One region of the Ciceribacter sp. RN22 genome, then DNA from elsewhere that is predicted to be linked to it. Evidence: riboswitches for the same ligand, from Rfam matches in the RefSeq annotation. Region 1 holds a riboswitch; the other holds the start of a gene.

What was found. A riboswitch is a leader RNA that binds a small molecule or an ion and turns the genes downstream of it on or off. The one in region 1 is predicted to bind FMN.
Region 2: another riboswitch for FMN. It lies ahead of NHF53_RS07125 (DMT family transporter); the one in region 1 lies ahead of ribB (3,4-dihydroxy-2-butanone-4-phosphate synthase).

Annotation. Positions count from the first base shown of each region.
Region 1 covers NZ_JAMXLD010000002.1:56,403-59,806, forward strand. Annotated here, with positions in the region: gene NHF53_RS15395 (sugar ABC transporter ATP-binding protein) at 1-706, shown strand, start outside; gene NHF53_RS15400 (SDR family oxidoreductase) at 723-1,511, shown strand; FMN riboswitch at 1,679-1,823, shown strand; gene ribB (3,4-dihydroxy-2-butanone-4-phosphate synthase) at 1,938-2,573, shown strand; gene NHF53_RS15410 (hypothetical protein) at 2,753-3,400, opposite strand.
Region 2 covers NZ_JAMXLD010000001.1:1,426,191-1,429,594, forward strand. Annotated here, with positions in the region: gene lon (endopeptidase La) at 1-547, shown strand, start outside; gene hupB (DNA-binding protein HupB) at 753-1,028, shown strand; FMN riboswitch at 1,185-1,332, shown strand; gene NHF53_RS07125 (DMT family transporter) at 1,488-2,387, shown strand; gene NHF53_RS07130 (esterase-like activity of phytase family protein) at 2,502-3,404, shown strand, end outside.

The DNA of each region.
Region 1 (3,404 bases):
GGTACGCGATCTCTGCGCGCCGGCCGGGACCTTCAACAACATCAGCTTCTCGGTAAAGCGGGGCGAAGTCTTCGGAATTGCGGGCCTCGTCGGTGCCGGGCGCACCGAACTCGTCCGTGCGGTCACCGGTGCAGACCCGATCGCGAGCGGCGAGGTGCTCCTCGACGGCGATGTCGTGACGCCGCGCTCGCCGGGCGAGGCGATCAGGAAAGGCATTGTCCTGGTTCCGGAGGACCGCAAGCTGCAAGGACTGGTCCTCGAACATTCCATCCAGGAAAACATCGGCTATGCCAACCTGCAGGAAATCTCCCGCGGTGGCTGGCTGACCTCGCGTCGCCTTGGCCAATTCGCCGAGGTTTACATCCGCAAGTTCGGCGTCAAGGGCAGCGGAAGGCAGGACGCCGGCGAGTTGTCGGGCGGCAACCAGCAGAAGGTCGTGCTGGCGAAATGGCTCGCGCGCAAGCCCAAGGTGGTGGTGCTGGACGAACCGACCCGCGGCATCGATGTCGGCGCGCGCTCTTCTATCTATGACATGATCATGGACCTGGCTCGAGAGGGTGTGGCGGTGATCGTCGTCAGCTCGGACCTCGAAGAGGTGCTGGGCGTCTCCAATCGCATCATGGTCATGGCGCAAGGCAAGCAGGCCGGTATTCTGGATCGCAAGGACGCGAACGACGTCTCGGTCATGGAACTGGCGACGATTTGAAGAAGGAAAGAATGTCATGCCGGACATCACACTGAATGCACCGAAACTGTTCGACCTCGGCGGCAATGTCGCGCTGGTGACGGGGGCGGGCAGCGGGATCGGTCAGCGTATCGCCATGGGCCTGGCCCAGTGCGGCGCCGACGTCGCGCTGCTTGACCGTCGGACCGATGACGGGCTGGCGCGGACGGCGGAGTTCATAGCCGGAACGGGCCGCCGCAGCATCCGGATTGCGGCCGACGTGACCCAGGCCGTCGCGCTCAACGAGGCGGTCGCCCGGACCGAGGCCGAGCTCGGCCCTCTCACGCTCGCGGTCAATGCCGCCGGCATTGCCAATGCCAACCCGGCGGAGGAGATGGAGGAGAGCCAGTTCCAGACGATGATGGACATCAACCTGAAGGGGGTCTTTCTCTCCTGCCAGGCGGAAGCACGGGCGATGTTGAAGAACGGACGTGGGTCGATCGTCAACATCGCCTCGATGTCGGGCGTGATCGTCAATCGTGGGCTGAACCAGTGCCACTACAACGCTTCGAAGGCGGGCGTTATCCACTTGTCGAAGTCGATGGCCATGGAATGGGTCGGGCGCGGTATCCGCGTCAACACGATCAGCCCCGGTTACACCGCCACGCCGATGAACACGCGGCCCGAGATGGTGCACCAGACGAAACTGTTCGAAGAGCAGACCCCGATGCAGCGCATGGCGACGGTTGACGAGATGGTTGGGCCCGCCGTCTTCCTGCTTTCCGGTGCGGCCAGTTTCGTCACCGGTGTCGACCTTCTCGTCGACGGTGGTTTCTGCTGCTGGTAGCGTCTGCCGGTCAATATCGGCTTTCATCGAATACGGCACGGTGTTCTCGAGCACCGTGCCGTTTTCTGTGCGCGACGATTAAGAAAGGCAAACGCGACATTCGCCGACCAATTGCCGCCACCGGTTCCTTTGCACTTGAAATCGCTGTGGTCTTGCGCCTATTTTCAAAGGGTTCTCAGGGCGGGGCGAAATTCCCCACCGGCGGTATCCGGCTTTGCCGGGAGCCCGCGAGCGCTTTCACTCCGGTGAAAGGCAGCAGATCCGGTGCGATGCCGGAGCCGACGGTCACAGTCCGGATGAAAGAGAACATCGGCCATGGCGCCTCCCCGATGGGGAGACGTGTGTGCTGTGTTCGCCCAAGGGATGGATGGCGGCCGGAAGGTCGTGGTTTGGCCGCTCACGCGGTTACCCTTGAAAGGCATTGAAATGACACTTTCGAAAATTGAAGACGCATTGGATAGCTTTGCGCGGGGCGGAATGGTCGTGGTCGTCGACGACGAGGACCGCGAGAATGAAGGCGACATTATCGTCGCTTCCGATCACGTGACGCCTGAGGTTATCGCATTCATGATGAAGCATGCGCGCGGCCTGATCTGCGTTGCCATGGAAGGGGAACGGCTGGACGCTCTTCGCATCCCGCTGATGGTCCCGCACAACACGGAGTATCTCAAGACAGCGTTCACCGTCTCGGTCGACTATGTCCACGGAACGACGACGGGAATTTCGGCCGCCGACCGTGCCGCAACGGTGCGTGCACTGATGGACGAGACGTCGGCGCCTGAGGACTTTGCCCGGCCGGGACACATTTTTCCGCTACGCGCCCACCCGAAAGGCGTCCTTGGCCGCCCCGGTCATACCGAGGCCGCGGTCGACCTTGCGCGCCTGGTGGGCAAGAATCCGTCCGGAGTGATCTGCGAGGTCGCAAATGATGATGGCACCATGGCGCGCCTGCCCGAACTCAAGGCGTTCTGCAAACTCCATGATCTCCCGATCATCACGATCGAGGAACTGATCCGGTACCGGAAGCACCAAGATGCCGCGGCTTGCATCGCTGCGGCCTAGGTAGGGGGCGGTGCGGGTCGAGCAGGCCCGCAGCCCTTTCGTGCATGTCGCCCGGATGTCTTTTCCCGCAGGGATGCTTGCGAGCAGTTCTTGGGCCTGACCAACTTCAGGCGAGAGCGATCCAACGGAGATCTTGCGCGATCGGGCGGATTATCCTGCCGGCTGCATCGTCACATGCGCTAGTGGGTAACGCTGGTCACGAGCCAGTCGGTGTCCTCGACCGCTGCGAGCATCGCACGCGCATCGTCGATTGCACCACTGTGACGAAGAGCGTTCCAGCTCTCCCGAACCGCCGGCGAGGCGCCGGAATCGACTGTCGCCGCAAGACGGGCGAGCAAGTCCCCGAGTGTCCTTGCCACGGTTCCGTCCGTCCAGCCGCCTGTCTCGCGAAACTTGCTTGCGACGAGCTCCTGGGGAGCGCTCGAATACCGGGCGAGCATGACCTCGATCGGATCACCGCGGACGAGAAGTTGCACCTCTCTCGCGTTCCAGCCGAGCACTGGTAAATGCGTTGTAAGCAGGTAGTGGTTCGTGTCCTTGCCGGCGCTGAGGGACGGTATCGGCACGAAACTGTCGGCAAGCAGGACCAAGGCAGCGAGCCCGGGGCTCACGAATTCCGGCTGCAGCCAGGATGGCATCGCCCCGTCCGGATCGAGGCGAAACGCCGCCTGGATATCCTCGCGTTCCGCGATCCGGGGCAGGCGACGCAGCGCCATTGCGGAGAGTTTCTCATGGTCGCCGGCATCCCATGCCGACAATACCTCGCGGACCGTCTCTTCGAAGGCCGGTGTGACGGGGCAACGAAAGGCGTGATGCAGTACGGCCATGTCT
Region 2 (3,404 bases), on a different contig from region 1:
CATGACGGTCACCGGCAACCTGCGCGAGGTGATGAAGGAGTCCATTTCGGCGGCGGCGTCTTATGTCCGCTCGCGCGCCGTGGACTTCGGCATCGAGCCGCCGCGCTTCGACAAGTCGGACATCCACGTCCACGTGCCGGAAGGCGCCACCCCGAAGGACGGTCCTTCGGCCGGTGTCGCGATGGCGACCGCCATCGTCTCCGTGATGACCGGCATTCCGGTCCGCAAGGATATCGCGATGACCGGCGAGATCACGCTGCGCGGGCGCGTCCTGCCGATCGGCGGGCTCAAGGAAAAGCTCCTCGCGGCGCTGCGGGGCGGCATCAAGAAGGTTCTGATCCCGGAAGAAAACGCCAAGGATCTGGCGGACATTCCGGACAACGTGAAGAACAGTCTGGAGATCGTTCCGGTTTCGCGGATGGGCGAGGTGATCCGCCAGGCGCTGGTCCGGGTTCCCGAGCCGATCGAGTGGGACGGCACCGTCGAAGGCCCGACCGTGGCTGCGGTCGACGTCACCGACGACGCCGGGCAGACCATCGCTCACTGAGGACTTTCGGCCATAGTCTCGTCAAAATGGCACATCGACATCGAAAAGGCTGGCATTTTTGCCAGCCTTTTTTGTGTAAATAAGCCGAAACCCCTTGTTTTCCGGGCGATTGCGGTGCTTTTGGGTTGCTCAGGGCAGATGCTTACGTATTCTCCGCCTGACTTATCCATTGAGTCGTTTCATACCAATCAGAAAGGGTGGAAACATGAATAAGAACGAACTCGTATCCGCGGTTGCCGAGAAGGCCGGTCTGACCAAGGCTGATGCCGCTTCTGCCGTCGACGCCGTTTTTGAAACGGTCCAGGGCGAGCTGAAGAAGGGCGGCGACGTTCGCCTCGCTGGTTTCGGTGCCTTCACCGTTTCCCGCCGCGAAGCTTCGAAGGGCCGTAACCCCTCGACCGGCGCGGAAGTCGACATCCCGGCGCGCAACGTTCCGAAGTTCACGGCCGGCAAGGGCCTGAAGGACGCCGTCAACAGCTGATTTCCGCCCGCGCAGGCGGATGGGCCCCGGCGTCCTCCGCAAGCGCCTGGAATCGACCTGACGAAGCCCGGCCTCGACGGCCGGGCTTTTCCTTTTCCTGCGATTGCATATCGAGCCACTCTGGCCTATCCCTTCTTGGCCGGTCGAAGACCGGCAATTCGTTCTCAGGGCGGGGTGAAATTCCCCACCGGCGGTATGAGGTTCGCCCTCGAGCCCGCGAGCGCCGCTTTCCGATGAGGGCGGGTCAGCAGATCCGGTGCGATGCCGGAGCCGACGGTCACAGTCCGGATGGAAGAGAATGAGGATGTGGCAACTGTCGGTCCCGGCGTTCGGGACGAACGGTTCGCTTCGTGCACGGGAAGGCGCGACGGCCGTGGGTCGTAGCGTCGTCCACACGCCTGTGCATCACCCCTCATGCGTCCTGGTTTGTGCTGGTCCTTTGTGTCGAAGGGAAAAGACATGAATCAGAGCCCCCTTGCGCTCACCCGGTCCGGCGCTTTTGCCGGCGCAGCCTTCATGGTTCTGGCGGGCATCGCCTTCGCCGTCGTCAATGTCGCGACCCAGTGGGTGGCGATGGTCGAGGGCTTTCCGGCCACCTCGATCGCCTTCTGGCAATATGCCTTCGCGCTCGTCCTGTCGGTCCCGCTGCTGCGGCGGCTCGGCCTGCGCGCCATGCGCACCCGCTTTCCGGGCCGTCACCTGGCGCGCGTGCTGCTCGCGGCCTTCGGCGTCCAGGCCTGGGTGGAGGGGCTCGCCACCGTGCCGATCTGGCAGGCGATCGCGCTCGTGATGACCTCGCCCTTCTTCATCATCGTCGGCGCGAAGCTTTTCCTCGGAGAGGAGGTCGGCTGGAAACGCTGGGCGGCGACGCTCACCGGTTTTTCAGGTGCGATGGTCATCCTGCAACCGTGGTCGGAGGCCTTCACCATGGCCTCGCTGCTGCCTGTGGTCGCTGCCCTGCTCTGGGGCGCGTCCTCGCTGCTCGTCAAGGACCTGACCGCGCATGAGCGGCCCGAGACGATCACCATCTGGCTCCTCGCGCTGCTGACGCCGATCAATGCCGGACTTGCAGCGGCCGCAAGCTTCGCCGTCCCGACCGGCAGCGGGCTCGCCGTGCTCCTCGTCGCCGGCCTGCTGACGGCGGCCGGACAGTATTTCCTGACGGCGGCCTACAAGGCGGCCGACGCCGCCTACGTCCAGCCCTTCGACGATCTGAAGCTGCCGCTCAACGTGCTCGCCGGCTGGATCGCCTTCGGCTACGCGCCTGCCGGCTATCTCTGGGCGGGGGCCGCGATGATCCTCGGCGCTTCGCTCTTCCTGATGGCGAGCGAATTTGCCGGGGAGAAGGGCAGGGGATAAGCCTCGACGTGGGCACGACGCAATATCCCGGCATTTCGGCGGGGATGTCACAGGCGTGTAACGGGAAACGCGCACAAGCCTCCTGTCTCATTTGAGGAAGCAGGAGGTTTTCCGATGAAGTACCGCATTTCGCGCGCAGCATTCATGACTGCGCTGCTGACGTCCGTGGCCATGCCCGCCGCCGCAGAACAGGTTTTCAATCGTATCGCATCCTTCCCGGTCGCCGCCAATCTTGCCGCCGACAAGGAAAAGTCCACCGTCACCTCGGCGGAGATCATCGCCGCGACGGAGGACGGCAACACGCTCGTCTATTCCGACAGTCCGCTCGGTGCGATCGGCTTCATCGACATTTCGGATGCCCGTGCTCCGAAGGCCGGCGGCGCGTTGATGATAGACGGCGAGCCGACCTCGGTCGCCGTCGCCGGCGGCAAGGTGCTCGCGGCAGTCAACACCTCGGAAAGCTATGTGAAGCCCTCGGGCAAGCTCGCGATCGTCGATATCGCCTCGAAGACGGTCGAAGCCAGCTGCGACCTCGGCGGACAGCCCGATTCCGTCGCCGTCTCCCCTGACAAGAGCTTCGCCGCCATCGCCATCGAGAACGAGCGCAATGAGGAGCTGAACGACGGCAAGCTGCCGCAGATGCCGGCGGGCGATCTCGCAATCGTCGCGCTGAAGGACGGTGCTGCCGATTGCGCCACGATGAAGCACGTCACGCTGACCGGCCTTGCCGAGGTCGGCGGCGACGACCCGGAACCCGAATTCGTCTCGATCAACGGCCGCGGCGAGATTGCCCTGACGCTGCAGGAGAACAATCACATCGTGATCGTCGACGGCAAGACCGGTGCAGTCGTGTCGCATTTTTCCGCCGGCACCGTCGATCTCGAAGGCATCGACACCAAGTCGGACGGCGCGCTGAACTTCACCGGCAAGAAGGCGGGCGTCAAGCGTGAGCCGGACGCCGTCAAGTGGCTCGACGACGACCGTCTCGTCGTCGCCAACGAGGGCGACTACGAAGGT